One region of the Janibacter limosus genome, then DNA from elsewhere that is predicted to be linked to it. Evidence: predicted binding sites of a transcription regulator. Region 1 holds the regulator's gene; each other region holds the start of a gene.
The links. Region 1 encodes LexA, which represses DNA repair genes until DNA is damaged. Its sites were predicted from a motif close to TCGAACANNTGTTCGA; they were not measured.
Positions count from the first base shown of each region.

Region 2: a site for LexA is predicted at 1,805-1,820, ahead of EXU32_RS06360 (HNH endonuclease signature motif containing protein). Genes of this name have one in related genera too.
Region 3: a site for LexA is predicted at 2,132-2,147, ahead of EXU32_RS03935 (DUF222 domain-containing protein). Genes of this name have one in related genera too.

Region 1 covers NZ_CP036164.1:1,886,448-1,896,644, reverse strand. The annotation lists gene EXU32_RS09060 (Sir2 family NAD-dependent protein deacetylase) at 1-855, shown strand, start outside; gene EXU32_RS09055 (glutaredoxin domain-containing protein) at 836-1,255, opposite strand; gene lexA (transcriptional repressor LexA) at 1,284-2,033, opposite strand; gene EXU32_RS09045 (LysM peptidoglycan-binding domain-containing protein) at 2,256-2,630, shown strand; gene nrdR (transcriptional regulator NrdR) at 2,928-3,389, shown strand; gene EXU32_RS09035 (vitamin B12-dependent ribonucleotide reductase) at 3,516-6,428, shown strand; gene EXU32_RS09030 (HNH endonuclease) at 6,509-7,420, shown strand; gene EXU32_RS09025 (DUF3883 domain-containing protein) at 7,467-8,315, shown strand; gene EXU32_RS09020 (HNH endonuclease signature motif containing protein) at 8,400-10,058, shown strand.
Region 2 covers NZ_CP036164.1:1,318,980-1,329,176, reverse strand. The annotation lists gene thrS (threonine--tRNA ligase) at 1-444, opposite strand, end outside; gene EXU32_RS06365 (sterol desaturase family protein) at 619-1,725, shown strand; gene EXU32_RS06360 (HNH endonuclease signature motif containing protein) at 1,899-3,362, shown strand; gene EXU32_RS06355 (hypothetical protein) at 3,993-4,466, opposite strand; gene EXU32_RS06350 (hypothetical protein) at 4,477-4,713, opposite strand; gene EXU32_RS06345 (putative quinol monooxygenase) at 5,081-5,392, opposite strand; partial or broken gene EXU32_RS06340 (type 1 glutamine amidotransferase domain-containing protein) at 5,400-5,944, opposite strand; gene EXU32_RS06335 (excinuclease ABC subunit UvrA) at 6,366-9,047, opposite strand; partial or broken gene EXU32_RS06330 (alcohol dehydrogenase catalytic domain-containing protein) at 9,274-10,197, shown strand, end outside.
Region 3 covers NZ_CP036164.1:795,311-805,507, reverse strand. The annotation lists gene EXU32_RS03940 (mechanosensitive ion channel family protein) at 1-503, shown strand, start outside; gene EXU32_RS03935 (DUF222 domain-containing protein) at 516-2,105, opposite strand; gene EXU32_RS03930 (globin) at 2,330-2,734, shown strand; gene EXU32_RS03925 (glycoside hydrolase family 13 protein) at 2,731-4,446, shown strand; gene EXU32_RS03920 (dienelactone hydrolase family protein) at 4,448-4,999, shown strand; gene EXU32_RS03915 (VOC family protein) at 5,039-5,383, shown strand; gene EXU32_RS03910 (glycerophosphodiester phosphodiesterase) at 5,407-6,204, shown strand; gene EXU32_RS03905 (inositol monophosphatase family protein) at 6,273-7,067, opposite strand; gene EXU32_RS03900 (hypothetical protein) at 7,104-7,733, opposite strand; gene EXU32_RS03895 (acyl-CoA thioesterase) at 7,730-8,185, opposite strand; gene EXU32_RS03890 (RecQ family ATP-dependent DNA helicase) at 8,273-10,197, shown strand, end outside.

The DNA.
Region 1 (10,197 bases):
TGCTATCGCCCGTGGCCCGAGCCCGGAGCCCCCGAGGAAGAGTTCGAGGCGGCTCGCCAGTGGCGCTTCACAAACACTGTTACTAACAACACCTACTCCACCGACAGTGGGATCCCTGACTATCGCGGGCCCGACGGCACGCGCCGGGTCACCCCGATGCACTACTCGGAGTTTGTCGGCAGCAGCGAGGCACGGCAGCGGTACTGGGCGCGCAGCTTTGTCGGCTGGCGCCGGTTCCACGCGGCGCGGCCCAATGTCTCGCACCACCTGGTCACCCGCTTGCAGCAGCTCGGCACGGTCGGTCCGCTCATCACGCAGAACGTCGACGGACTGCACCAGGCGGCCGGGACGAGGGAGGTCGTCGAGCTGCACGGCAACCTCGTCGAGGTCGTCTGCCTCACCTGCGGGGCCCGCATCGATCGCCCGACGCTCGACGCGCGGATGGCCAGGGACAACCCCGGCTTCGACGTCGACAGCGACGAGATCCGACCCGATGGTGACGTCCGGCTGGACAGCGTGGACGTCGAGCGGTTTCGCACCCCGACCTGCCAGGCGTGCGGGGCCGACACCCTCAAGCCGGATGTCGTCTTCTTCGGTGGATCGGTGGCCAAGCCGCTGGTGCAGCACTGCTACGACCTCGTCGATGCTGCGCCCAGCCTGCTCGTGCTCGGCAGCTCGCTGCAGGTGATGTCGGGGCTGCGCTTCGTCCGCCACGCGGCCAAGCGGGGGATCCCGGTCTCCCTGATCACCCGTGGTCCCACCCGTGGTGACGACCTCGTCGATCATCGCGTCGACGGGGAGCTGGGGGACTCCCTTCGCTCTCTCGTGGAGGAGCTCAGCGCAGCGCGGCTCTGACGAGGTCCGGCTCGGGGTTGGTGTGCACCTGCTCGCCGATGCGCACGGTCGGGACGACCTCGTTGCCGTCGTTGATCGAGCGGACGAAGGCGGCGGCCTCCTCGTCGGCCCAGATGTTGACCCAGGTCGCCTTGTCCTTGTCCTTGCCGAGGGCACCGCGCAGGCGCAGGCAGTAGACGCATCCCGGACGCCAGTAGACGACCACGGGGAAGTCCCCACGGTGTGCCTCGATGTCGGTGTGCCGCGGGCCCCCGCGTCCGTTGAGTGGTGACAGCCACCACGCGAGGACGAGGAAGCCCACGGCGAGCACGAGCAACGACAGGTCGCCGGTGAGTACCGTCTGCACGAGCAGGACGACGCTCGCGACCACACCGGTCATCGCCGGCCACCATCGACTCATGGGTTCAGCGTCTCAGAGAGCCAGCCGCTCAGAGGCGTCGCAGGACCGCGGTGACCTTGCCGAGGATCGTCGCGTGGTCGCCGTCGATCGGGTCGAAGGCGGGGTTGTGCGGCAGCAGCCACAGGTGGCCGTCGGTGCGCTTGTAGGTCTTGACCGTCGCCTCGTTGTCGAGCATCGCCGCGACGATGTCGCCGTTGTCGGCATTGGGCTGCTGGCGCACGACCACCCAGTCGCCGTCGCAGATGGCGGCGTCGATCATCGAGTCGCCGACGACCTTGAGGAGGAAGAGGGAGCCCTCGCCGACGATCTGCTTGGGCAGGGGGAAGACGTCGTCGACGACCTCCTCGGCGGTGATCGGCACGCCGGCGGCGATCTGGCCGAGGACGGGCACATAGCTGGCCTCGGGGCGGTGGTCACCGGAGCCGGTGGGGTCGACGACCTCGTCGGTCGTGCTGGCACCGCCGCGCATGCCGCCCAGGTCGGTGACCTCGGCCGGGGGAGCGGTGTGGCCGTCGGGAGAGATGACCTCGATGGCGCGGGGCCGGTGGGGGTCCCGGCGCAGGTAGCCCTTGCGCTCGAGGGAGGAGAGCTGGTGGGCCACGGAGCTGGGGCTGGTCAGGCCGACGAGCTCACCGATCTCGCGCAGGCTCGGCGGGTAGCCACGGGTGGCCACGGCATTGCGGATCACCTCGAGCACCTTGCGCTGGCGGACGGTCAGACCATCGCCCGTGTCCCGCTCGGGGAGCTGGTGGATGTTGTCCTCGTCCGTGCCGCTCATGCTCTCGACCCCTTCGTCCGTGTCCGGTGTGACCGAGGTGCAACCAGCGTTGTCGGTGCTCGCTGGTCAACTTCTCGGTAGTGAAGACAGTAGGACGTTCGAACACGCATTTCAAACATCTGTTCGAGCGTGTTGTTGATTTTCTTCGAACACCCGTGCTAGACATCGTACAGACGTTCTATCGAACACCGGTTCGACAGAACCGCACCGAGGAGGATTCGCATGACCGCTCTCACCGCCACCCCGATCCGCATCGACGTCCCCGCGCGCTCGCGCCACCTCGTCTCCATGCCCACCGGTGACGCAGTCGTCGCACGCCCGACCCCTCGCACGCGGCTGACCCGTCGTGGCCGCCTGGCCATCACCACCTCCGTGCTCGCCGCCGCGAGCATCGCCGGCGCGACCTTCGCCTTCGCCGGACCCGCCGCCGCGCCGCAGGAGATCACCGTCGAGCCAGGTCAGACGCTGAGCCAGATCGCCTCGAGCGAGCTCGTCGGCGTGCCGACGGCCGAGGCTGTGGCCGACATCCAGGTTGCCAACGGGCTCTCGACGACCTACATCCACGCCGGTCAGACGCTCACGATCCCGACGCGCTGACTGCACGTCGCCGGCGACGGCGACCCCCTTCCTCCCGGGCCCACCGACCCAGCCCGGGCCGGCCATCGGCCATCTCCGTCCCCCTCGGAGGTGGCCGATGTGCCGTTCACCGACGCATCTGGACGAGGACTTGCGTCGCGTGCCACGGAGGCGTCTAATGGTCACTACATCTAGTGGTTACACGGTTGTCATTCGTCCACATCTAGTGCACAGGCTGACAGCAGTTGTCCACAGGCGGAGCGGGTATATCCCCAGTTTCGTCCACCGCACCATCCACAAGCGAAGGGAGATTCGGCCGTGCACTGCCCGTTCTGCCGTCACACCGACTCCCGGGTCATCGACAGCCGCACGACCGATGACGGCAGCGCCATCCGGCGTCGTCGCCAGTGCCCCGAGTGCAGCCGCCGCTTCACGACGCTCGAGAGCGCCAGCCTGACGGTGACCAAGCGGTCGGGGGCGGCCGAGCCCTTCAGCCGGGCCAAGGTGCTCGCCGGTGTCCGCAAGGCCTGCCAGGGCCGACCGGTCACCGAGGACCAGCTCGCCCTCCTCGCGCAGCGCGTCGAGGAGAGCATCCGATCGCAGGGGAGCGCAGAGATCGATGCCCACGAGGTGGGCATGGCGATCCTGTCGCCGCTGCGTGATCTCGACGAGGTGGCGTACCTGCGCTTCGCCTCCGTCTACCAGTCCTTCGACTCGCTCGAGGACTTCGAGTCGGCGATCGCGACCCTGCGTCGCGAGCATGCCGCCACCACCCCCTAGGACCCCGGGTGCCGACACGCGAGTGGGCTGTCGGTACCCGGTGACATCGTCAGTAGCAGCCCGCAGCACCAGGCGCACCAGGCGCCACCGCAGCAGACCGAACCTTTCGGATCGAGGAGAAGCAGCATGACCGAGACCGCCGGCAAGCCCAGCACCCGTCGCGGGTCCCGCACCAAGGGCCTGACCATCGAGCGCATCCACACCACCGAGGGTGTGCACCCCTACGACGAGGTCACCTGGGAGAAGCGTGACGTCGTCCAGCAGAACTGGAAGTCCGGCGAGACGATCTTCGAGCAGCGCGGTGTCGAGTTCCCCGACTTCTGGTCGGTCAACGCCTCGACCATCGTCACGACCAAGTACTTCCGTGGGGCCGTCGGTTCGCCGGAGCGCGAGTCCGGTCTCAAGCAGCTCATCGACCGGGTCGTCCTGACCTATGTCAAGGCGGGCAAGGACAACGGCTACTTCGCCGCTGACACCGACGCCGAGATCTTCGAGCACGAGCTGACCTACGCGCTGCTGCACCAGATCTTCAGCTTCAACTCCCCGGTGTGGTTCAACGTCGGCACGGCCAGCCCGCAGCAGGTCAGCGCCTGCTTCATCCTCTCGGTCGACGACTCGATGGACTCGATCCTCAACTGGTACAAGGAGGAGGGCTTCATCTTCAAGGGCGGCTCCGGTGCCGGCCTCAACCTCTCCCGCATCCGCTCCTCCAAGGAGCTGCTGTCCTCCGGTGGTACCGCCTCCGGGCCGGTCTCCTTCATGCGTGGTGCCGACGCCTCCGCGGGCACCATCAAGTCCGGTGGCGCGACCCGTCGTGCGGCCAAGATGGTCGTCCTGGACGTCGACCACCCGGACATCGAGGAGTTCGTCGAGACCAAGGCGCGCGAGGAGCACAAGATCCGTGCGCTGCGTGACGCAGGCTTCGACATGGACCTCGGCGGGGCCGACATCACCTCGGTCCAGTACCAGAACGCCAACAACTCGGTGCGTGTCAACGACGAGTTCATGCGTGCGGTCGACGAGGGCACCGAGTTCGGTCTGACCTCCCGCAAGGACGGCTCGGTCATCGAGACCGTCGACGCTCGTGAGCTCATGGGCAAGATCGCCAAGGCCGCGTGGGAGTGCGCCGACCCGGGCATCCAGTACGACGGCACGATCAACGACTGGCACACCAACCCGGAGACGGGCCGGATCACCGCGTCCAACCCGTGCAGCGAGTACATGTCCCTGGACAACTCCTCCTGCAACCTCGCCTCGCTCAACCTGCTGAAGTTCCTCAAGGACGACGACACCTTCGACGCCGAGCGCTTCCAGAAGGTTGCCGAGCTGGTCATCACCGCGATGGACATCTCGATCTGCTTCGCCGACTTCCCGACCGAGGCGATCGGCGACACCACCCGCGACTACCGTCAGCTGGGCATCGGTTACGCCAACCTCGGCGCGCTGCTCATGGCGACCGGTCACGGCTACGACTCCGATGGTGGCCGCGCGCTGGCCGCGTCGATCACCTCGCTGCTCACCGGTGCGTCCTACAAGCGCTCCGCCGAGCTCGCCGGGATCGTCGGTGCCTACAACGGCTACGCCCGCAACGCTGACGCCCACAAGCGCGTCATGCGCAAGCACCAAGCGGCCAACGACCAGATCCGCACGATCCACACGATGGACAAGGACATCCACGCGGTGGCCACCAAGGCGTGGGACGCGGTCGTCAAGGTCGGCGAGAAGAACGGCTACCGCAACGCCCAGGCGTCGGTGCTCGCCCCGACCGGGACCATCGGCTTCATGATGGACTGCGACACCACCGGCATCGAGCCGGACTTCTCCCTGGTGAAGTTCAAGAAGCTCGTCGGTGGCGGCTCGATGCAGATCGTCAACCTGACGATCCCGCGTGCGCTGAAGAAGCTCGGCTACACCGAGGAGACCATCGAGGCGATCGTCGAATACATCGCCGACAAGGGTCACGTCATCGACGCCCCGGGTCTGAAGCAGGACCACTACGAGATCTTCGACACCGCCATGGGTGCCCGTGCGATCGCTCCGATGGGTCACGTGCGGATGATGGCTGCGGTCCAGCCCTTCCTCTCCGGTGCCATCTCCAAGACGGTCAACCTGCCTGAGTCGGCGTCGGTCGAGGAGATCGAGGACGTCTACATGCAGGGCTGGAAGCTCGGCCTGAAGGCGCTCGCGGTCTACCGCGACAACTGCAAGGTCGGTCAGCCGCTGTCCGACGGTGGGTCCACCGCCAAGGACGCGAAGGACGCCAAGGACGCCGCCGCTGCCGCGCCGGTCGAGAAGGTCGTCGAGTACCGCCCGCTGCGTCGCCGGATGCCCAAGCGTCGCTCCTCGCAGACGACGAGCTTCGCCGTCGGTGGGGCCGAGGGGTACCTGACCGCTGGCACCTACGAGGACGGTGACCTCGGTGAGCTCTTCCTGAAGTTCGGCAAGCAGGGCTCGACCCTGGCCGGCCTGATGGATGCCTTCTCCATCGCGATCTCGATCGCCCTGCAGCACGGTGTGCCGCTGGAGACCTACGTCGAGAAGTTCACCAACCTGCGCTTCGAGCCGGCTGGTATGACGGATGACCCGGACGTGCGGATGGCGCAGTCGATCATGGACTACGTCTTCCGTCGCCTGGCGCTGGACTACCTGGACTTCGACACGCGGTCCTTCATGGGCATCCACACCGCGGAGGAGCGCGCCCGTCAGCTGGAGACCGGCTCCTACGAGGCCTCGTCCACGGACAGTGACGACTCGGACTACGACGACGACAGCTACAGCCAGGGCGTCGCGACCAACGAGGTCAAGGAGGTCAAGTCCGAGGTAGCCACCAAGGACGAGACCATCACCGACCAGTCCGGTGCCGGTGCTGCCTCTGCCCGTGCAGTCGACGCCACCGTCCACTCCTCGGCCGAGCTCATGGAGAAGTTCCAGGGCAAGGCCTCGGACGCCCCCATGTGCATGACCTGCGGTACCAAGATGCGTCCCGCCGGCTCCTGCTACGTCTGCGAGGGCTGCGGCTCGACCAGCGGTTGCAGCTGATCTGAGTAGTTGATCGAAGGGGGGCCAACCGGTGAGTCCGGTTGGCCCCCTTCTCGTCGTTGGCCTGGCAAGCTCCAGTCATGGCGTGGGATCTGGACTACGAGCGGGCTTTTCGGGCAGCAGCCATGGGCTGGCTCTCGGACGCGGCTACGGCGGAGCGTGACTGGCTTCGTTCGGAGACTCTGCGGGCTTTCGAGTTCGACGGAGTTCGCGTACCTCTCGTCGATGCCCAGCGCGGGATTCGTAAACCGGCGGACGCCGTCGCTGCACTTTCGATCCGGACTGTGTATCGGCCGGAGGGGGCGGCGAGGCCCTACGAGGATGCGGTCGGTCCGGATGGCCGCCTCAGGTACAAGTGGCGTGGGACGGATCCAGAGCACCCGGAGAACAAGGCCCTGAGGGCGGCCATGAAGGCTGAGCTGCCCCTGATCTGGTTCTTCGGGGTCGGGCCAGGGGACTACAAGCCGATCTACCCGGTCTACATCGACGCAGAAGAATCACTCCAGCATCAGTTTGTTGTCGCAATTGATGAGGTCCAGCGTGACTCGATCTCTGACGCAGCCGATGAGCACGTGCGTCGTTACCTCAGGGTGGAGCGCAATCAGCGGGTCCACCAACGGGTCTTTCGCTCGACCGTCATGCGTGCCTACGAGACGCGGTGCGCCGTGTGCTCGCTGCGTCATGGTGACCTGCTTGATGCGGCACACATCGTCGAGGACCGCCATGACCTCGGCGTCGCCTCGGTGCGTAACGGACTGGCGCTGTGCAAGATTCACCACGCCGCGTTCGATGCCAACATCCTCGGCATCAGGCCCGATCTCGTGGTCCAGATCCGGGCAGACCTCTTGGAGGAGGTGGACGGGCCCATGCTTCAGTACGGCCTCAAGGAGCGGCATGACGAAAGGCTGATGGTGCTTCCGAGTCTCAAGCGAGAGCAGCCTGATGCCAGCTTGCTGGAGCTCTCCTACGAGCGCTTCAGGGCCGCCAGCTGACGCCGTCATCCGTTGGTCATATGGTTCGAGGAATCGAGGAGGCTGAGTGGCAACCAGGGAGGCGTGGTCCGCGGAGGAGAACAGCATTCTCGTGCACGCATATCTGGGGATGCTTCGCTCAGAGTTGAAGGACGAGAGCTTCGTCAAGGCTGATGTCAATCGGCAGCTTCAGGGCCTCCTTGACCGCGGCCGTGGGTCGATCGAGTTCAAGTTGATGAATGTGAGCGCGGTCCTTCGAGAGCTGAGTTTCCCCTTCGTCAACGGTTACAAGCCGTATCCCAATATCCAGGCCTCTCTGCGGGACTGCGTTCGCGAGGAGATCCTGCGACAGCAGGACCTGACAGACCTGGCCTTCGACAGCATGACGGCATCAATGCCTGACGTCGCTGATTCGGCGATCTGGAGGGAAGGCGAGCCACCCACGCTGGGGTTGCAGCCGAGCGAGGGTCTCCCCGGTCAGCGCGCAGGACGGTGGAACTTTGTCGAGCTGGAAGCGATGAACCGACAGTTGGGTGCCGCCGGAGAGCGTGCAGTCTTGGCTCGCGAGCGTCTGCTCCTTACCAGGGCCGGGCAGCACCACCTTGCTTCACGAGTCGATCACGTCAGCCAAACGGTGGGGGACGGTCTCGGCTTCGACATCCGGTCGTTCGAACCAGACGGCGCCGAAAAGCTGATCGAGGTTAAGACCACGAAGCGCGGAGCTCACTGGCCCATGGTCGTGAGTCGGAACGAGGTCGAGGTCAGCGGCGTTGAGGGGGAGCGATACCACCTCTATCGTCTCCACGACTTCCGGCCAGAAGCTGTGCGCTTCTACACGCTGCGCGGCGACCTTCGCCATGCTTGCGATCTAGCGCCTGAGTCGTACACGGCCCTTCCATCGCGCTCCTCAGAGTGAGCGACTGAGACGGGCCGACCACCAGTCCTGGGTCTCGGTGCACACACCAGAGCGTTGTCACACCCCGCTGGAAGACTAGGACGCATGTTCGATGAAGAGCTGACCGTGGTGGAGGAGTCCTTCCGAGGGCTGGGGCAGGCGCGAGCGGGGGTGACCGAGCGCGGTGGCCGAGCGGACGAGACGAGCCTGACGTGCGTCTTGCAGGCAACGGAGCGACTCAGACGCGCGGCTGATGCCCTGGAGCTGTCCGTGCTGGGGCAGGTCGTGCGCTGGGGCGAGGAGCGTGGCCCGGACGGCATCTACCGTCAGGTTCACCTGCGCGAGGGCGAGGTGGCCGAGTTCGCCGAGGACGCGGTCGCGATGGTCACGCACTCCAGCACCTGGGCCGCGGGGGAGCGGTGCGATCTGGCAGCCCGGGCGGTGACGGACCTGCTGCCCATCGCCGACCTCGTCGCGGAGGGCCGCGTCCCGACCAGGGCGCTCAGCATCGTGGCCAAGGAGACCAAGCGAGCCAGCCCCGAGGCCGTGGCGGCAGTCGTGGCTCACCTGCTTGCCCCCCTTCGTGGCAAGCCGGGGTCAGTCCGCATCGGTGAGCTCGAGGAGCGTGAGCTGCGCAAGGCCATCCGACGCGTCCTCCAGCGCGTCGAGCCGGAGCTCCTCGCGGAGAAGGCGCGTCGCAACCGTCGCGAGCAGACGGACGTGAGCTTCGCGGAGGGCCCGGTCGGCACCGCTCAGATGTTTGCGACCCTGCCCTCCGAGATGGCAGTCGCCCTCAAGGAGGCCATCGAGGTCGCCGCGAAGCTGCGTCGCGAGTCCGATCCGACGCTGACCGCCGGCGCCTCACGCGCCTACGGACTCGCCGACCTCGCGCTGAGGGGAGTGGAGGTCCGGGCGAGCATCCGCCTGGGTATCCCGGTCATCACGTCCGCTGCCTCCAGGCTGACCTTCGCCCCCTACCAAGGGGGCAAAGGCGGCGGCTCGAGCATTGGCCAGGACCTGCACGGCCCGACCGCTCGCGAAGGGCGCTTCGTCACCGGGGAGGGCGCCGACGCGGTCGACGTGCTCCCCGAGGAGTGGGCGGGCGACGCGGTGACCTCACAGGTGCCCGCCAGCCTGGGCCCGGGTGGTCAGGAGTGCTGGATCAGTGGCTGCGAGATCCCGGGCATCGGGTTCATCCCGGCGGACGTGGTCGCGGCACTGACGAGCAACCTGGAGACCAAGGTCTCCCGGGCGCTGGTCGACGCTCGCACAGGGACCCTCGTGGAGACGAGCAACCCGCGCTACGTCGTGACGGACGGGATGCGCGAGTTCGTCGCGGCCCGCGACGAGACCTGCCGCATGTGGGGCTGCAACCGTCGACTGATGACTGGCTGCACCGAGGACAACGCCGACCTCGACCACGCGACCGAGTGGCCGGAGGGCCAGTCCTGCCCGGCCAACCTGTCGGGACTGTGCCGCCACCACCACCGGCTGAAGCACACCCCGGGATGGACGCACAGGCTGCACGAGGACGGGCGTACCGAGTGGATCAGCCCGGCCGGCGTCGCGACGGGCACCTTCCCGAGCCTGTGGGTCCACACCGACGACGAGGACTCGCCCCCTTCAGAGGGGGCGAACGAGGCGAAGCCGCGGTACATCTGCGACGAGGACGAGGAGCGAGACGCCTTCTATGAGTCCCTGAAGCCGGAGTGCTTGGTCGGGGTAGGAGGACCGCAGGAGTACCCGGTCGACCCTCCCTTCTGACGGGCTCCCTTCGACCACGCAGCCCTCCACGAAGGTAACGCCATGCGTTTGCTCACCTGATGATCGACAAAGCTGCCTAGAGGTTCATCAGCGGTCACGACGAGTGCCCGGTGACCGGACTCGGGTGGATATCCGTGGG
Region 2 (10,197 bases), 570 kb from region 1:
CTCGTCGCTGAGCTCGACGAGGGCGTCCTCGTCGCTGATCTCGCGCCGCTCGAAGGTCTGGCCCTCGTTGATGATCCGCTGCATCGCCTTGTCGAGGGCCTTGAGGTCCTCGGGGGTGAAGGGCTCCTCGACGTCGAAGTCGTAGTAGAAGCCGTCCCGGATCGGCGGGCCGATCCCGAGCTTGGCGGACGGGTTGATCTGCTGGACGGCCTGGGCGAGGACGTGGGCCGTGGAGTGGCGCAGGACGTCGAGGCCGTCCTGCTCGGCGGCGGTGACCGGCTCGACGACGTCGCCCGCGGCAACCTCGTGGGCAAGGTCGCGCAGCTCGCCGTTGACCCGAGCGACGAGCACCGCGCGGTCACCCTCGAAGAGGTCCGCGGCGGTAGTGCCCTGGTCCACCGATCGCTCGTCTCCGGCGACGTTGATGGTGATCTGGGCTGACACGGGGAACTCCTGTGGGACGGTTCGAGGTGCCCGGTCGGGCACCGTCGAACTCTATCCCCGCGAAGGGGGTCCACCAACGCTGGCCGAGGAGCCCGCGCAGCGGGCGTCTCGAGGCCACCGGTTTGAGTACGCCGGCTCAGGCGGTGGGCTCCACGGGATTCGTACGCTCGGGCCATGCTCTCCACCGACCGTCGCCTCCTGCCGCACAGCGCTGCCTGGTTCGGCGTCCTGTGCCTGCTGGCCGTGCTGTGCTTCCACTACCCCGAGATGCTGACCAGTCAGGAGTTCCGGAGCGTCTACACGTCCGGCTTCGCCCGCGGTCTGCTGCTCTTCGGGTTGGTCGCGACCTTCCTCGTGGGCACCGTCGCCATCCTGGCCGGTCAGCGCCGGCGGATCGCTCTCATCGGTCTCGTCGCCGCATCACTCGCCGTCTTCCTCGGCGGTGCCACCGTCCCCATGGACAAGGTGGCGGCGACCCCCTACTCGCTGGGCGTCGACTGGTTCATCCTGTCGCTGTTCTTCTCCGCCGTGGTCTTCATCCCCCTCGAGCACTACCTGGCCCACCGCCCGCACGCCATCCTGCGGCCCGGCTGGCGCACGGACGTCTGCTACTTCTTCCTCAGCCACGTCCTCGTGCAGTTCATCCTCATCGTCGTGACGACCACGACGACCACGGTGGCGGCGACCATCGCCATCGACCCGGTCAAGGAGGTCGTCATCGGGCTCCCCCTGTGGGCGCAGTTCCTCCTCGCGGTCTTCGCCGCGGACCTCGCACAGGCCACGCTGCACCGGGCCTACCACCGGGTCAAGACGCTGTGGCGCTTCCACGCGGTGCACCACTCCAGCCGCGACCTGGACTGGCTGGCCGGGTCACGCGTCCACCTCGTCGAGACCGTGCTGACCCGCAGCATCGTGCTCCTGCCGCTGATGGTGCTGGGCTTCTCCACCGCTGCCATCAACGCCTACGTCATCCTCGTCGGGCTGCAGGCGGTCGTGGCCCACGCCAACATCGGGGTGCGCTTCGGCTGGCTCGAGTACCTCGTGGTGCTCCCCCGCTACCACCACTGGCACCACGCCCGTCACGTCGACTACTGGGACCGCAACTACGCCATCCACCTGCCGATCGTGGACATGCTCATGGGCAGCTTCAAGCTCCCCCGTGACGGGAGCTGGCCGCAGGAGTACGGCGTGCTCAAGCTCGAGACCGTGCCCCGGGGACTCGTGGCCCAGACGCTGATGCCCTTCCGCGGGGACCGCGAGTACGAGGAGCACGTCGCGTAGCTGCCGCGTCGTCCACATCCTCCCCGGCCCGAAGGGTGCTCGTCCCCAGCCATAGTGGCTCGCGGAGCGTTGTCAGGGGTCGAAAATATGATCGAGGTATGTCAGAGGCGACGGTGCGGTTTCACGATCCGGGAGTTCTCCCGGGGTTGCGTGACGCGTTGCGTGGCCTGTTGATGAGTGACTCCTCCAGTGTGTGGCAGGCCCCCGACAGTGATGTCGGTGAGGCGCTGGCGTTGGTGGGTCGGTTGCGTCAGCTCACGCAGGCGGCGGAGGTCGCGCTGACGCGTGAGGGCATCTCCCGGGGTTTGCCTGGTGAGTCGTCGTGGTCGCCGGTGGACTGGGTGGGGGTCTGCGAAGGGCGCCGGGCGCCTCGTCCTGCGGTGAGGCACGCGGCGTCGGTGGTGCGGGTGGCCAAGGCCGGTCTGCGGGCTTCGGGGAGCTCGTTGAGCGATCCCGCGCCGACTGCCGCAGCAGCCACGGACACGTCCACGTCAGACGCGTCTGACGCGGCAGACGCCGGTGACGAGCGGGGGCCCACCGGGGTGCCAGCCGTCCTCGCTGCTTTCGCTGCTGGGGATCTGCCGTTGGGCAAGACCGATCAGCTGGTGCGGTTCGAGGAGTCGGTGCGCCGGGTCGCTGACCCGCAGCTGCTGGAGGAGGACCTGGGGATCCTGCTCGGCCACGCTCGTGACGAGGTCGTCGCCACCGGCCCGGACGCACGCTCGCGGACTCGGGTGTCGGGGTTGGACGAGAAGAAGCTGGCAGCGGCGATCACGATGACCGGGCGGATGTTGCGCCCGGACAAGGACCTGCGCGAGGAGGACGATGCCCTGAAGGCGTCCCGGTCACTGACCAAGTCCGCCGGTGCGTGCGGGATGACGCGCTACCGGGTGGACATGGACCCCGAGGGCGCCGCGATCATCGACGCCGCGCTGGCGGCGTTGTCCGCCCCGGTCAAGGGACCAGGCGGCGAGCTCGATGAGCGCACCCCGGCCCGCCGGCGAGCGGACGCGTTGCTGGCGATCATCGGGCGCGGCGTCTCGTCGCCGGGCGAGGCGCCCAAGAGCGACAAGGCCCAGGTCATCGTGACGATCAGCCTCCAGGCCCTGACCGCCGACCTGACGCACGGGCGCTGTGGTGCCTGCGGGCAAGACCTCCCCGTCAGCTCGCTCGGGCAGGCCCTCTCGCCCCACGGCCAGCAGGCGGCTACCTTCGACCGGTCGGACCTGTCGGGGCGACCGGGCGGGTGCGGCACACCGGCCACGGGCCACGCAGGTGGCGTCACCGCGACCGGTCAGGTCCTCTCACCGGCCTCGGTGCGCAAGCTGGCCTGCCAGGCCCAGATCGTGCCCGCGCTGCTGGGCACCGACACCGAGCCCCTGGAGCTGGGCCGCGCGGCCCGCTACTTCACACCAGGCCAAAAACGTGCCCTCTATCTGCGCGACGGAGGCTGCACCTATCCCGGGTGCACCATGCCCGCCCACTGGTCAGACGCGCACCACGTCGACTACTGGTCCCTGGGCGGCAGCACCGACATCGGACGCTCCGCGCTGCTGTGCGCGCGCCACCACACCAAGGTCCATGCCCTCGACCTGACCTGCACCATCACCCCCCGCGGCGTCACCTGGCACGTCTAGCGCACCCGCCCCGCAGCCGGCCCTCACGGACCGGCCCACAGGCATGCACGCACAAGGCAACAGGCCCCGCTCCACTGGAGCGGGGCCTGCATCTATCTGTGAGAGGTTCACGAAACGCCTGTGGAGCGGGCTGCAGCCCCCTCCCAGAAGAGGTGCCCCCACCACATTGGGTAAACCGCCCCCACCTCTCTAGCGTCAGCGATAGACAAGCGATGAAGCGAGTGAGGAAGCCCGGAATTTCGGAAGTCGGTGGCCATATTGGCCACCCGTGGTGGTCATCGCCGCCGTGTTCAGCGACGGCCACGACAGCAACGCAGCCCCTCTTGTCGCGGCACTGACCGTCATCGACGCGATTGGTATCGACCACCTCCCCCGCGTAGCCGCTGACGGACTTACGCCTGCCGGTGGTCACCACGCTCACGCACGCGAACACCTCCTGCAGTACCCCCGCGCGCGCCGCGGCCGCTGCCTGACCCGCACGACCCAAGCCCGCCCCCGGATGCCAGCTCAATGCTTACAGCCGGGGCAGGTCTCCCTTTGCTCTGCCCCACCGCCGGCGCCGCGTCTGGACGAAACGAACTTCCGCGCTCAGACCACCACTGACGTGTCCCGATGAGCCCAAAGTTCGCGTCAAAAGCCCTTGACCAGCCTCAGCGGCGGCACGTTATCCGCAGCAACAACGCGTCGTACCGCTGGCGCGCGGCCCAGCTCACGCGCCGGCATGCACTTTCGAACGGCCAGCGCGTTCTCGCGCGCCGCCGCCACCGCTTTACGTTCCCGGCGCATCCCCGTTAGCCCCGACTTCAGGAATGTCCGCAGACCCGGCTCTGCGTCGTCAGGGGACGGCACCAACGACACCAGCCGGTCGTACACCTCCTGTGACGCGTTCTGAAAACGGGTCAGCTCCTCCACCGTTGCACTCTCGCTGGCCGCGGTCGGCTCCCCACGGTCCGCTCGCACCGCCATGCTCAACTGCACGTGTTGCCCGATTGCCCGTAACAGGCACTGCTTCAACACCACCACGTTGCGCACGTACTGCGGCGTGATGGTCATCGACGCTCGCGCGGCGGCAACGTCGGGGAACTGCCGCAGCTCACGCGCCACCCGCTCCAGCTCACTCAGGACGACGCGATAGTTTCCTCGGAGCGGTACTTCTGCTGGCGATCAGCGTCGAGAGCTCCGCGAGCGGCAGCTCGGAGAGATCTGCGACATCGAGGCCCTCGAACGTCACGGACAGAGCCTCCGGCTTCAACCGCTTGCCATGGCAGGCGGGGCAGGGAGCGACCGTGAGGAACTGCGCCACGCGCCGCTTCATCGACCCGCTCTTGGTCTTCGCGAACGTGTCGAGCACGTACCGACGAAGGTGCCCGAGTAGGTCGGCTCGACGCCAGACGCGATCGCGAGTGCTCCTTCGCCCTCGTGGAGCAGTGGCGAGGACTGGCCACCCGCTACGAAATTTCTTTCTCCAGCTCAGGAATACGTGCGGCGTCATCGGTTGTCGCGTAGTAGGTGGACGGGGCGATCTGCGCGTCGGTGCCCTTCAGCACCGTGCAGATCGGCTTGACGCCGTGCCGATCCTTGTGCTCGTCGATGAAAGCGACTCAAGAGACATGTCCTGGAGGACGACGCCGACCCTCGTTCAGGACGGGATCAGCAGCTCCGTCCTGGATTGGCACGTGCGGTGAATCGGCACCCCGATGTCAATCGACGCTGATGCTCTAGGAGGTCTCGCCGGGCAGCTTGTACGCGATCACGTCGACGTTCTGGATGCTCGGTTCGGTGCTGAACAGATCTGCTCCCTGCGCAGCAAGTGCCTGACCGACACCACCCGAGAGGTGGGTCTGACGGGCCACGTCGTCGGGGAACACGTCGAAGATCCCGAAGGTCGATTCGTCGAACTGCAGAGCGAACCAGGCCCGCGTACCCTCCTCCTGCTCGACGATGGGACGGGCGCTGCGGAGAAAGTCCGCGACGTCCTCCTCCTTCCCGGGCTTGGCGTGCACGATGACCGACAATGCAAAGTTGATCATGGTTTCCTCACTTGTCCTGGCTGAACAGCTCGATGATCGCGGCGCAGAAGGCCGGGAGATCCTCGGGCGAGCGGCTGGTGATCAGGTTCCCGTCGCGTGCCACCTCTTCGTCGACGACGTTCGCTCCGGCATTGCGCAGGTCGGTGCGGATGCTCGGGTACGAGGTCAGCGTCCGACCCTCCACGACACCGGCCTCGATCAGCGTCCACGGTCCGTGGCAGATCGCGGCAACCGGCTTGCCGGCGACCGTGACATCGCGCACGAATCCGACTGCGTCGGTGTCCATCCGCAACTGGTCGGGGTTGACCGTCCCGCCGGGAAGCAGCAGGGCGTCGTAGTCGTCGGCCGAGGCGGACTTCACCAGGGCATCGACCGGAAAGGTTCCGGCCTCGTCCAGGTCGTTCTTGCGGGCCTTGATCTCGCCCTCGTGCAGCGACAGCAGCTCGGTCGTGGCCCTGCGTCGTGAAGAGCCTGTCTCGGCTGTTCGAGTTCCACGCGCTCGACACCGTCCGCGTCTCCATCTCGACCCAGTCCTCGCCGAGGCGCAGGCAGTCCTGGTGGCCGGCGGGGGCTCGTAGCGTCTCGGCCTGTCCGCTGCCGAGCCCCGTCACCGCGACGCCGCAGGCCTCTGCCCGGTCCGGCTGCGGTCGGGCAGTCGTTCATCGGACTGCGCCCGTGGGTCATGCGGAACCCGCGGAAGATGGTGAACGGCACGACCCTGCGGGTTCCCGTCGGACTCGCGCGTCATGACCCCGCGATCCCGCGCCCCGGCACGGCGCCGACCATGGGGCGAAACGTCCGGTCAGCGTCGTTCGAGGGTCGCCGGTTCACGACCTCATCCGCAGACGGCGCGGAGCGCCTGCTGACCGAGTTCCGCATGCACGCGGCGTGGATTCTCGATCGGGCGACGCAGGTTGCTCGTCCGATGCCCCCGTTGCGTGGGGTCATTGCCCTCATCGAAGCCTTCCGACTCTCACCCCAGGGAGGCAGTCTCCTGCAGCGCAACCTCGAGGTACGGTGCCGATGCACCGACTCCGGACGAGGCGACCTGCGCGGGTGTTCCTGAGGCGACCACCGTGCCGCCGTCGTCTCCCGCGCCGGGTCCGAGGTCGATGACGTGGTCGGCTGCGGCGACCACGCGCATGTCGAGCTCGACCGCAACGACGGTGTTGCCGGCGTCGACGAGGGACTGTAGGTGGGTCACGAGCCGGTCGGAGTCGGCGCAGTGCAACCCGGAGGTCGGCTCGTCCAGGACGTAGAGCGTGTCCCCGCGCTGGGATCGCTGGAGCTCGGTGGCGAGCTTGACGCGCTGCGCCTCACCGCCGGACAGCTCAGTCGCTGGCTGCCCGAGACGCAGGTACCCGAGACCCACGTCGATCAGCGCCGCGAGCGAGCGCATGATGTCGAACTCGCCGTGGAAGAAGTCGTGGGCCTCCTCGACGCTCATGGCGAGGATCTCGGCGATGTCGCGGCCGCGCCAGATGATCTCCAGCGTGCTGGACTGGTAGCGGGTGCCATGGCAGTCAGGGCACTTGGTGTAGACCGAGGGGAGGAAGAGTAGCTCCACCATGACTGATCCCTCGCCCTTGCAGGTAGGGCAGCGACCGCCGGTGACGTTGAAGGAGAATCTGCCCGGTTTGTACCCCCGAGCCCGGGCCTCGGGGGTCTCCGCGAACCTCCGCCTCACGTGGTCGAACAAACCGGTATAGGTCGCGACGTTCGAGCGCGGGGTGCGACCGATGGGCTTCTGGTCGATGCTCACGACGCGGCTCACCCCGGAGAGGTCTCCCCAGACCGCTCCCTCGAGCTCCTCGGGCTCGTCCGACAGCAGGAGCTCGTCCCCTTCGGGGGCGGCAGCGTCCTCCGCGTGGACAGCCCGTCCCCGCCGCTCGCCGAGCAGCGCAGGCAGTGCCTGGCTGACCAGGCTGGACTTGCCGGATCCCGAGACTCCGGTGACTGCGGTGAACACCCCGAGCGGAAAGGAGATCGACACGTCGCGCAGGTTGTTGCGGGTGACGTTCTCGAGCTGCAGCCATCCCTGCGGTTCGCGGGGCGTCCGCTGGGGCAGGCCGCTGCCCCCGAAGACATACCCGCGGGTGACGGACTCCTCCACCTCTACGAGCCCTTCGGTGGGCCCGCTGTAGATGACGCGTCCGCCGCGCTCGCCCGCGCCGGGGCCGATGTCAACCAGCCAGTCCGCGTGCCGCATCACGTCCACCGAATGCTCCACGACGAACAGGCTGTTGCCTCGGCGCTTGAGCCCGTCGAGGATACCGAGCAGGGCACTGACGTCCTGCGGATGAAGCCCTGCGGAAGGCTCATCGAGCACATAGACCACGCCGAACAGTTCGGAGGTCAGCTGGGTCGCGAGTCGCAGTCGTTGTAGCTCCCCGCCGGAGAGGGTGGGGGTGGTGCGGCCCAGGGAGAGATACCCCAGACCCAGATCGATGATCGGCCGCAGTCTATTGACGAGCTCTGCGCCCAGCCGCACCATCGCGGCCAGCTTCTCCACCGAGCGGTTCGGTGTCTTGCGCACGTCGGGGGCGGCCGCATGGGCTGATCCCCCAGCGTCGACGCGCTGCTGCACAGCGTCGCGTCGGGCTGCGTTGTCCAGTGCTTGCCCCGCCGTCTCGGTCCCGTCGAGATCGCCGGTGGCCCGCTCGACTGCCTCTTCGATCAGCGTCGAGAGCTCCGCGAGCGGCAGCTCGGAGAGATCTGCGACATCGAGGCCCTCGAACGTCACGGACAGAGCCTCCGGCTTCAACCGCTTGCCATGGCAGGCGGGGCAGGGAGCGACCGTGAGGAACTGCGCCACGCGCCGCTTCATCGACCCGCTCTTGGTCTTCGCGAACGTGTCGAGCACGTACCGACGCGCACCGACGAAGGTGCCCGAGTAGGTCGGCTCGACGCCCGCCGCGGTCGCGGCCCTGGCCTCGGCGAGAGTCAGCCGCGAGTGGACCGGGACGTACGGCGTCTCCTCGGTGTAGAGGATCCAGTCACGCTCCTCCTTCGGCAGGTCCCTCCAGGGTACGTCGACGTCGTAGCCGAGGGCGACGAGCACATCGCGCAGCTGGTGACCGTGCCAGGCCGTCGGCCATGACGCAATGGCTCGCTCGCGGATCGTCAGCGAAGGGTCGGGCACCATCTGGCCTTCGGTGACCTCGTACACCCGGCCGATACCGTGACACTCCCGGCACGCGCCCTGCACTGTGTTGGCGGAGAAGTCCTCGGCGTAGAGCATCGGCTGATCGTCGGGGTAGTGGCCGGCCCGGGAGTAGAGCATGCGCACCAGGGACGAGAGGGTGGTGATGCTGCCCACCGAAGAGCGGGCGCTACGGCCTCCACGCTGCTGCTGAAGAGCAACGGCCGGCGGCATACCCGTGATCGAGTCGACGTCCGGGACGCCGGCCTGGTCGATCAGGCGACGAGCGTAGGGAGCGACGGACTCGAGGTAACGGCGCTGGGACTCCGCGAACAGGGTTCCGAAAGCCAACGAGGACTTCCCCGAGCCAGAGACCCCGGTGAACACCACCAGCGCGTCGCGGGGCACCGTGAGGTCGATGTCCTGAAGGTTGTGCTCGCGAGCGCCGAGAACACGCACGTCAGGCTGGACGGGCGAGGACTCTGGCAACGCGGGCACGGGTGCTTCGACCATGCCAGGGAGATTAGCAAAGCGGTCCATCGGTCGCGCCGGATCAGGCACTTGTCCTTGATAGTTCATTTGTCCGTGGCACGCATTGTTAGTGCGGCGGCACGCACGGCGATGGAGGGTGAACTCCTTGCTGGCCCATGCTCGGCGATAGCCGAGGTCGCGGGTGACGGACTCCCGGATGACTGCGGCACCGCCGCGACCAGGCCATCCACCACTGGAGGAGATCGTTATGGCAAGCAGCAACCGCGCCGTCGTGTTCGAGAACGTCAGGGACATGCGCGTCGAGTCCCTGGACTTCCCGAAGCTCGAGATGCCGAATGGCAAGAGCGCCCCGCACGGAGTCATCCTCAAGATCGTCGCTACCAACATCTGCGGTTGCGACCTGCACATCTACCGCGGGTCCTTCCCTGTCCCCCAGGGCATGGTGATGGGGCACGAGATGACCGGAGAAGTCCTCGAGGTCGGCCCCGACGTCGAGTTCCTCTCCGAGGGCGACCTGGTCTCGGTCCCCTTCAACGTCGCCTGAGGCCGCTGCCGCAACTGTCGCGCCCGTCGAACCGAGGTGTGCGAGACCGTGAACCCCGACGCGGCCTGCGGCGCTTACGGGTTCAACCTGGGTAACTGGCAGGGCGGGCAGGCGGAGTACCTGTTCGTCCCCTACGCCGACTTCCAGCTGCTCCGCTTTCCCGATCGAGACCAGGCGATGGAGAAGATCCGTGACCTGGCACTCCTGTCGGACATCCTGCCCACCGCGTTCCACGGCCTCATGGAGGCCGGAACGAAGCCCGGCTCGACCGTCTAGATCGCCGGCGCCGGTCCCGTCGGACGCTGCGGCGCCGCGGCAGCCCGGCTCTTGGGCGCTTCCTGCATCATCGTCGGCGACTACTACCAGGACCGGCTGGACCTGATGAAGAATAACGGCTGCGAGACCATCGACCTCAGCGAGGACGTGCCGCTGACCGACCAGATCGAGGCCATCCTCGGCGAACCCATGGTGGACTGCGCCGTCGACTACGTCGGCTCAGAAGCCCACGGGATCGGCCGCGAGGCCGAGGACATGAACCCGGCCTACTCCATCAACCAGGTCATGGACGCCACCTGCGCAGGCGGTGCCACCGGCGTCATCGGCGTCTACGGCCCCGACCCGCTGGCC
Region 3 (10,197 bases), 1.1 Mb from region 1:
ACCTCTCGGGCATCTTCATGATCCTCGAGGACCAGTACGGGGTGGGTGACTTCATCGACACCGGTGAGGCGGTCGGCACCGTCGAGGAGGTCACGCTGCGGGTCACCCGGCTGCGCGACCTCGATGGTGTCGTCTGGTACGTGCGCAACGGCGAGATCATCCGGATCGGCAACCGCAGCCAGGGCTGGTCGACGGTCATGGTGGACCTGCCCTTCTCGTACACGGAGGACGTCGACCGGGTCATCGGGATCATCACCGATGCGGTCTCGCGGATGAAGGACGACGGGCACTGGAGCGAGGTGCTGCGCGAGACGCCGTCGGTGCTCGGCGTCGAGACGATCGGCGCAGGCACCGTGACGGTGCGCGTCTTCGCCACGTGCGCCCCCAACGAGAACTGGGGCATCCAGCGCGAGATCCGGCGCCGGGTCAAGGAGGCCTTCGACCGCGAGGGCGTCGCCGGGCCGCCCCTGCCGCTGGGTGGCACCGGGCAGCACCAGATCTGACCTCGTGGGGACCTAGGCGGCCCCGAGCAGTCCCTCGAAGTGCACCTCGATCGCTGATCTCGTGGCGTCGATGGTGTCGACGGGGCGGCGCCGGGTCGTCGCCCCTGCCAGGGGTGGCCGCGACCGAGGTCGGGGTCGTCCGTGGCCGAGCAGGGGCGGCGCCGTGCAGATGTACTCGCTGCCCGTCGGGGTGGTGAGGGTGACTTCGTGGGGGCCGCCGCCGGGATCCAGACCGGTGGAGGTGACCTCGGCCCGCCAACCAGGGGCTTCCTTGACCAGGTTGTGGCCCTGGCAGTCACTCATCGCGTTCGCTGCCGAGGTCTCACCACCAAGGGCATGCGGACTGACGTGGTCGATGTCGCGGATCGGCGCCCCGCAGAACGGGACCCGGCAGGTCGCATCGCGCAGCTCGATCAGCTGACGCAGCACCCCACTGAAGAGTCTCCGCTTGGAGTCCATCGCGACCAGGTTGGTGCCGCCCGGTGCGGTCCACAACCGGCGCAACCACGTCGCGGTCCCGGTATCGCACAGACGCAGCAGATGCTCCCGGGCCATCTCACCGGGCATCGCACCCCACCCCGGGACCTCCACCTCATCCCGATCACCAGCACCACCAACATCTCTGGCGTAGGTGGAGTCGGCGGAGGCGCTGGCGGCGCTAGTGCGGAAGAAGACCGAGCCAGCAGCATCGGCACCGGTACCTTCGCCGGTGCGCACGATCGCTTCCTCACGCATCACCAGACCCACCTCGACCGGCTGCACCTGGCCCTCACACCGACCCGACAGCAGCTCCAGAGCGGTATCAGCCATCCACGCACCCCGACCCCGCTCATCGCTGGCTCGTGCCGCATCAACTTCAGGGTCACCGGTCGCGACATGCCGGGACTGCTCGGCCTTCTTCAACGCCGCAAACGCCCCCACGACATCCGCGAGCGGACCCAGGATGCTCAACCACGCCATCCCATCCGCCGCTGGCCGCACACTCACATTCCTGGACGCGACCGCCTTGCGGCGCCGCCGCACCAAAGCCTCCGCGTCCAGGTCCGCACTCGCCCGGTGCGCCGCCGCCGCGAGCTCCCGGTCCCCCACCGTGGTCAAGCACCCAGCAAGACGCCGGTCCGCCTCGACCCGGTCCTCGTGCGACAGGCAAGCGGTCTCACGGGCCACAATCGTGGCCCGCCACTCACTCAACTCACCAGCCGTCAACGCCGCCAACGTGCACGGCAGGTCACGCACGAGCGCCTTGGCCAGGCCCACGTGCCGATCCGCCTGACCCGGCGCGCACCGCCGCGCAAGAGCCAGCTCCGCCCGCGCCGCACGCCGACGACACGACGCCTCCCGCGCCGAGACCACCCCATCCGCGCGGTCCTGGGCCACCCTCGCGTCGCGGTCCTCGACAAACATCGCCGTCGCGCGAGCCTGCAGAGCAGCAGCCGCCCCCTTCGTCGCCTCCATCAACGAGACGACCTGCAGCAGCTCCGCCTCCGACAAACCCTCCGCCCGAGCTCCGCTCAATACCTCAAGAGCAGCAGCAAGACGATCAGGCAACGCGTCCCCGACCACAGACCCACCCACTGTGGTGTCAGTCCCCTGATCGGTCATCGCGCCCCCCTTCGCTCCCACCATTATCGAACACATGTTCGAAGAATTCAAGAGGGTTGGGGACAACTTCTCCCCGACCCCACCAACCTCGCTCCGCCCTCGTCACCACCGTGGCACGCACCCCCGACAACCGAGTCCCGACGCTCGCCTCCGCCGCGGTCTCCCACCTCGACCACCGTCAGGCCGCCGGCAGCTCGGCGACGACGCCTGACAGACTGGCCGACATGTTTGCGCAGCCCGGTGAGACCTTCTACGAGCAGGTCGGTGGGCACGACACCTTCGTGCGCCTCGTCCACGCCTTCTACGAGGGAGTGGCGACGGACCCGACCCTGCGCGCCCTGTACCCGGAGGAGGACCTCGGCGCGGCCGAGATCCGCCTGCGGATGTTCCTCGAGCAGTACTTCGGCGGCCCCGGCACCTACAGCCAGGAGCGCGGTCACCCGCGGCTGCGCATGCGACACGTCGACTACGCGGTGACCCCGGACCAGCGCGACCGGTGGATGAAGCACATGCTGGCCGCCATGGACTCGCTCGAGTTGCCCGAGTCGCACGCCGCCGCGATGCGCGACTACTTCATCCGCGCCGCGGACATGCTCGTCAACGCCGACGACGACGGGAGCCGGCTGTGACGGAGCGCGCCACGACCAGCCAGCCCACCCCCTTCGCCACGCGCCAGCTCCACCCGGCGGGCTCCGCGGACGTCCCGTGGTGGCGCGATGCGGTGATCTACCAGATCTACCCCCGGTCCTGGGCCGACGCCGACGGTGACGGGATCGGTGACCTGCCCGGCATCACCTCGCGGCTGGAGCACCTGCGCGACCTCGGCGTCGACGCCGTGTGGCTCTCCCCCTTCTACCGCTCGCCGCAGCGCGACGCCGGCTACGACGTCTCGGACCACCGCGACGTCGACCCGCTCTTCGGCACGCTCGCCGATGCCGACGCGCTCATCGCGCGGGCCCACGAGCTGGCCTTGAGGATCATCGTCGACATCGTCCCCAACCACAGTTCGTCGGACCACCCGTGGTTCCAGGAGGCGCTGGCCGCAGCCCCCGGCAGCCCCGAGCGCGACCGGTACATGTTCCGCGACGGGCTCGGCGAGGACGGGTCGCTGCCGCCCACCGACTGGCTGGCCAACTTCGGCGGCGGTGCGTGGACCCGCGTCACCGAGCCGGACGGCACACCGGGCCAGTGGTACCTGCACCTCTTCGACCCCTCGCAGCCGGACTTCAACTGGGACAACAGCGAGGTGCGCGCCGACTTCGAGACGACGCTGCGCTTCTGGCTCGACCGCGGGGTCGACGGCTTCCGCGTCGACGTGGCGCACGGGCTGGTCAAGGACCCGACCTTCCCCAACTTCGGCAAGCACCCCGGCGGCCTCATGGAGGTCACCCACGAGGCGCCCTACTGGGACCAGGACGGTGTCCACGAGATCTATCGCAGCTGGCGCACCCTGCTCGACTCCTACGGCGTCCCCGAGCGGATCATGTGCGCCGAGGCGTGGGTGGCACCGGCGGACCGGCTGGCGCGCTACGTGCGCGAGGACGAGTACCACCAGGCCTTCAACTTCGACTTCCTCGAGACGCCGTGGCAGGCGCAGCCGCTGCGTGCGGTCATCGAGCGCTCCCTGGCGTCCAACGACTCGGTCGGCGCGCCCGCGACCTGGGTGCTGAGCAACCATGACGTGCTGCGTCACGCGAGCCGCTTCGGTCTGCCCGTCGGGGCGCCCCGACCCAACGGGATCGGGGCGGACGACCCGCAGCCCGACGCCGAGCTCGGCCTGCGCCGGGCCCGCGCCGCGACGACGCTCATGCTCGCGCTGCCCGGTGGCGCCTACGTCTACCAGGGCGAGGAGCTCGGGCTGCCCGAGCACACCAGCCTGCCGGCCGAGGCCCGCCAGGACCCGACCTTCGCCCGCACAGGCGGTCTCGAGCTCGGTCGTGACGGCTGCCGCGTCCCCATCCCCTGGACGAAGGGGGGTGCCTCCCTCGGCTTCAACGACACGGGCGCCGCGTGGTTGCCCCAGCCGACGTCCTACGCCGACCTCGCGGTCGACGAGCAGACCGGGGTCGAGGGCTCGACCCTCGAGCTCTACCGCGCGCTCCTGACCATCCGTCGGGAGCGCCGTCTCGGGCTCGCCGCGCTGGCCGAGGTCGAGGGCCTGGGAGACGACGTGCTCGGGTACCTCGCGACGGGTCCCGACGGCAGGCAGACCCTCGTGGTCGCCAACCTGTCCTCGACGCCGATCGCCCTTCCCGAGGGCGCACAGGTGCTCGTGGCGTCGGGTGAGCTCGTCGACGGGCAGGTCCCGGCCGACACCTGCGTGTGGGCGCAGGTCGACTGACATGGCGACGATCCTGCTGCTCCACTCGGCACTCGGTCTACGGCCCGGGGTGCACTCCTTCGCCGAGCTGCTGCGCGGGCGTGGCCACGAGGTGGAGGTCCCCGACTTCTACGAGGGGCATGTCTTCGACGGCGAGCGCGAGGGCATCGCGCACCGCGACGCGCACCCCGAGTACTTCGAGACCGTCCGAGAGCTGGCGGCCACGATGCCGCCGGAGACGGTGCTCGCGGGCTTCTCCCTCGGGGCATTCTTCGCCCAGCGGCTGGCCGCACGACGGCCCCGAGCGAGCGCTGCGATCCTGCTGCACTCGGTCGCAGCGCCCCGGCACGAGTGGTCCGGCGTGCCCGTCCAGGTGCACCGCCACGAGGACGACCCGTGGATCGCACCGCCCGATGTGACGGCCCTGGGCGCGGCAGTAGCTGCGAGCGGCGCTCCCTTCGAGGACCACGTCACACCCGGCCGCGGCCACCTCTTCACCGACCCGGACCTGCCGGGCTACGACGCTGACGTCACGGCGGCGACGATCGAGCGGATCGACACCTTCCTGCGCTGATCGACGACCGTTGTCGGGGCTTCGCCCTACTGTCGATGCATGAGCCTGACACTCGGCATGATCACGACCGACACGACCGACGCCACCGCCCTCGCGACGTGGTGGGCGCGGCAGACCGACGGCACCATCACCCAGGACAACGACGGTTGGTTCGTGGTCGTCCAGCTGCCCCAGGGGCCGATGCTCGCCTTCCAGAAGGTTGCGGACCCCACCCCGGGCAAGAACCGGATGCACCTCGACCTGGGGACCCCCGACCTCGACGGCGCGACCCGGCTGCTGCTGGAGGGCGGCGCCAGTCATGTCGCCGACCACGAGAGCGACGGCTTCCGCTGGGTGACGCTCGCCGACCCCGACGGCAACGAGTTCTGCATCGCGCAGCACTGAGGTCGTCGCCTAGGTTGGTGCCCGTGAGAGCAGCCGCGGACTTCGCCTACTTCGCCGACGACACCCCCATCGGGCTCGCCCACCGGGGCGGGTCGACCTTCGAGCCCAATGTCGGGCGGGAGAACACCGTCGCCGCCTTCCAGCAGGCCGTCGACATGGGGTATCGCTACCTGGAGACGGACGTGCACTCGACGGCGGACGGCCGGCTCGTCGCCTTCCACGACGACGTGCTCGACCGCGTCACCGATACGAAGGGAGCGATCGCCGACCTGCCGTGGGGCGAGGTCTCCGCGGCCCGCATCCACGGTCTGGACCCCGTGCCGCTCATGGACGAGCTCTTCGAGACCTTCCCCGACGCGCGCTTCAACATCGACATCAAGTCACCCGGCGCCATCGCTCCCCTGGTCGATGCCATCCGTCGTCACGACGCCATCGACCGCGTCTGCATCGGCTCCTTCAGCGACACCCGGCTGCGCGCTGTCCGGCAGGCCCTCGGACCGAGGCTCGCGACCTCGGCGGGTCCTCGGGACGTGGCGGCGACCCGGCTGCTGCCGAGCGTCCTGCACCGGCTGCTGCGCTCCCCCTCGCAGGCACTGCAGATACCGATCCGCCAGCAGGTCGGGCCCGTGCCCGTCACCCTCGTGACCCGCCGCCTCGTCGACGCCGCCCACCGCATCGGCAAGCACGTGCACGTGTGGACCATCGACGAAGCCGACGAGATGCACCGGCTGCTCGACCTCGGGGTCGATGGGATCGTCACCGACCGGATCGACACCCTGCGGGACGTGCTCGCGGAGCGGGGTCGCCCCCTTCGTCCCTGAAGCGGGATGGCCGGGATCGGCCGAGCAGTGCCCGCCTGCGTCCTACCCCGCCCCTGACCAACCGTCGCTCAACCTCGCAGCGCGGCGATGACCTGCTCGACGGCGGTGGGGCGGCCCGCGACGCTCCAGGTGTGACCGTGCGCCTCGACCTGCTCGGCCCGCCCGCCGGCGGCGGTGACCAGCGCGGCGCCCGGCAGCCAGTCCCACTCGGGCACCGACTGCTGGGCCCACACCCCGATGCGCCCGCCGGCGACGGCCGCGAGGTCGCAGGACCCGGAGCCGAACATCCGCACCGTCGCCGCACCGGAGATCGCCGCGAGCCAGGGCTCGCGCAGGGTGTCCACGTGCAGGACCCCGGGGTGGAGGTAGGTGGCCATGGCCACCTCGGCCAGCGGGAGGTCGGCGAGCTCGTCGAGCGGTCGTCCGTTGAGGCTGGTCGGCAGGTCGCGGCCGCCCACCCACGCCTCGCCGACGGACGGCTGGTGGACCGCGCCGAGCAGGATGCCCGAGGCGTCGCGCAGGGCCAGCGCGCTGCACCAGGTGCCGAGCCCGGAGAGGAAGTTGTAGGTCCCGTCGACCGGGTCGATCACCCAGGTGCGTCCGGAGCGGGACACGGCCTCGGCGCCCTCCTCGCCGACGATGCCGTCATCCGGGCGCAACCGCGCCAGGGTGCCTGCGACGAGGTCCTCGGCGGCGTGGTCGGCGGCGGTGACCAGGTCGGAGATGGAGGTCTTGGACTCCCCCGAGAGCCCCTCACCTCGCATGCGGGAGGCCAGCTCGGCCGCCCGTCGGGTCAGCTCCAGAGCCAGGGTCGCGTCGTCGATGTCGGTGGGCAGGTCGGTGAGGTGATCGTCCACGGTCACCACACTATGGCTGCCGCCGACCGCGACGAAGGGGGGTCAGCGCGCCAGGACGAAGCCGCCCTCGGTCGCCACCCGGGTCCACGGCCCGATCGTGTGGACCGTGGCCTGCGCCGAGGGCGCCGGCCGCAGGAAGCCGAGTGCGTGCAGACCGAAGGCCGTCCCCGCAGGGACCGGCGGGACGGTCTGCGTCATGCGCCCCCACACCCGCGATCGCAGGTCGGCGACGGCCGCTGACCCGGACCCGTCGGGAGCGCCCTGGGTGATCTCCGCGATGCCCGCACGGGCGACCTCCGTGAGGTCGGTCTCGGCCACCCGACCGACGGGCTCCCAGCCGGAGCGTGGCGGGCTGAGTGCGCGCCAGGTGGGCTGCGAGGTCACCGGGGGCTGCTCGATGTCGGTGCCACCGCGAGCGAGCCGGTCGGTGATCGACGCGATCGGCGTGGTCGTGTCGAGGTGGGCGGTCTCGGCCAGGGCGAAGGTCCTCAGCGCCAGGACGAGCCCGTTGCTGCCGAGCCCGCGGCCGGGGAGCACGCACGTCCAGACGGCCAGGACGGTACCGACGGCCTGGAGGCGGACGTCGCCGTCCTCGTCGAGCCGCTTGGCGCGGGTGAGATAGGTGGTCAGGTCCGCGGCGCTCTCCCCGTCGGCGAGACGAAGGGAGGTCATCGCCGCCGCCGCATCGCGACGGGCTCGCCGAGGAGCGCCTCGAGGGCGGAGCGCTCGTCCCGGCTCAGGGACCGCGGACGCTGCGCCGCCAGGTCGAAGGCGACGAGTGTCGACTCGGCGCGCGCGTAGAGCGCGTCCCCGTCGCGGATCTCGTAGCCCATGTCCCAGCTGGCGCCCCCGAGATGGGTCACCCACATCTCGATCGCGACCGGCTCGGGTCGGTAGGTGAGCTGCTCGAGGAACTCGATCTCCTGACGGGCCAGCAGCACACCGGAGCGGAGCATGGAGTCGCCGCCACTGGCGTGGAACCACTCGCTGAAGGCGCGGATGCGCGCCTCCTCGAGCAGCCGGTGGAACTGCACGTTGTTGACGTGGCCGTAGGCGTCCATGTCGCCCCAGCGCAGGACCACCTCCGCCGTGAACCTGGTCTGGGGAGGGGGCTCGCTCGTCATGTCCACATCCTCCCACCGCGGATCGTCTCCATCCCCAATCCTCGCGACGACTGTGGGCCGTCACACCCCTCGCCTACGGTGGAGCACATGACCTCCTCCCCCACCACGGCCCTGACCGACGATGCCACCGCGGTCCTGCGGCGCCTCGTCGGGCGCGACGACGTCACCTTCCGCGACGGGCAGCTCGAGGCCATCGAGGCGCTCGTCGGCGGCGGCCGTCGCGTCCTCGTCGTCCAGCGCACCGGGTGGGGCAAGTCGGCGGTCTACTTCGTCGCCTCCCAGCTCCAGCGGGCGAAGGGAGCCGGCCCCTCCCTCATCGTCTCCCCGCTGCTCGCGCTGATGCGCGACCAGATTGCGGCGGCCGAGCGGGCAGGTGTGCGGGCCGTGTCGATGAACTCCGCCAACGCCCAGGAGTGGGACGACGTCCGCGGTCGCCTCGCGCGCGACGAGGTCGACGTGCTGCTGGTCAGCCCCGAGCGCCTCAACAACCCGCGGTTCCGCGCGGAGCAGCTGCCCGACCTCACCCGCCGGTGTGGCCTGCTGGTCGTCGACGAGGCGCACTGCGTCAGCGACTGGGGGCACGACTTCCGGCCCGACTACCGCCGGATCAAGGACCTGCTCGGGGAGCTGCCGCAGGGCACACCCGTGCTGGCGACCACGGCGACGGCCAACGAGCGCGTGGTGCGCGATGTCGAGGAGCAGCTGGCCGCCGGCACGCAGGACGAGGTCCTCACCGTCCGCGGGCAGCTGGCCCGCGACAGCCTGCGGCTCGGGGTGCTCCCCCGCGCCGGGATGGACCGCCACCTGGCCTGGCTGGCCACGCACCTCGGGCAGCTCGAGGGCAGCGGCATCGTCTACACCCTCACCGTCAGCGGCGCCGAGGACGTGGCCGCTGCCCTGCAATCGGCCGGCTACGAGGTGGCCGCCTACACCGGGCGCTCCGACACCGAGGAGCGCGCCGCGATGGAGGAGGCCCTGCGCCACAACAAGGTCAAGGCCCTCATCGCGACGAGCGCGCTCGGGATGGGCTTCGACAAGCCGGACCTCGGCTTCGTCGTGCACCTGGGGGCGCCGTCCTCACCGGTCGCCTACTACCAGCAAGTCGGTCGAGCCGGCCGCGCCACCGAGCGCGCCGATGTCGTTCTCCTGCCCGGGCACGACGACGTCTCGATCTGGAAGCACTTCGCCTCGGCGTCGATGCCCCGCGAGGACCAGGCCGCTGCGGTGCTCACCGCCCTCGCCGAGGCGGGCAGGGCACTGTCGACCGCAGCGCTGGAGACGATCGTCGACATCCGACGTACGCGCCTGGAGCTGCTGCTCAAGGTGCTCGACGTCGACGGCGCGGTCCAGCGCGTCAGCGGCGGCTGGCTCAGCACCGGCCAGCCGTGGGTCTACGACGCCGAGCGCTACGAGCGCGTGGCCGCGGCGCGCGAGGCCGAGCAGCAGCACATGCTCGACTACATCACCACCGACGGGTGCCGCATGGCCTTCCTCCAGCGCACCCTCGACGATCCCACCGCGCACGACTGTGGCCGCTGCGACCGGTGTGCGGGTCCGTGGATCGACGCGGACATCACCGAGGGCGCACTGGGTTCGGCCCGGTCGACCCTCGATCGCGCTGGCGTGGACCTCGACCCCCGGGCCCAGTACCCCACGGGCATGGGCCGGCTGGGCGTCGACGTCAAGGGCAAGATCCCTGCCGGAGAGGCGATGTCGCAGGGACGCGGGCTCGCCCGCCTGACCGACCTGGGGTGGGGCCCGCGCGTCCGCGAGCTGCTCGCCGCGGACCAGCCGGTCCCGGAGTCGACGATCCGCGCCTGCGTGCGGGTGCTCGCCGAGTGGGGCTGGCAGACCCGGCCTGTCGGCATCGTCACCATCCCGTCACGCTCCCACCCCACGCTGATCACCTCGCTCGCGGAGCAGCTGGGCCAGATCGGACGCCTACCGGTCCTCGGTGCGCTCGACCTGGCCGACGGCGGCCCGGTCGGCGAGCCGGGCGGCAACTCCGCCTA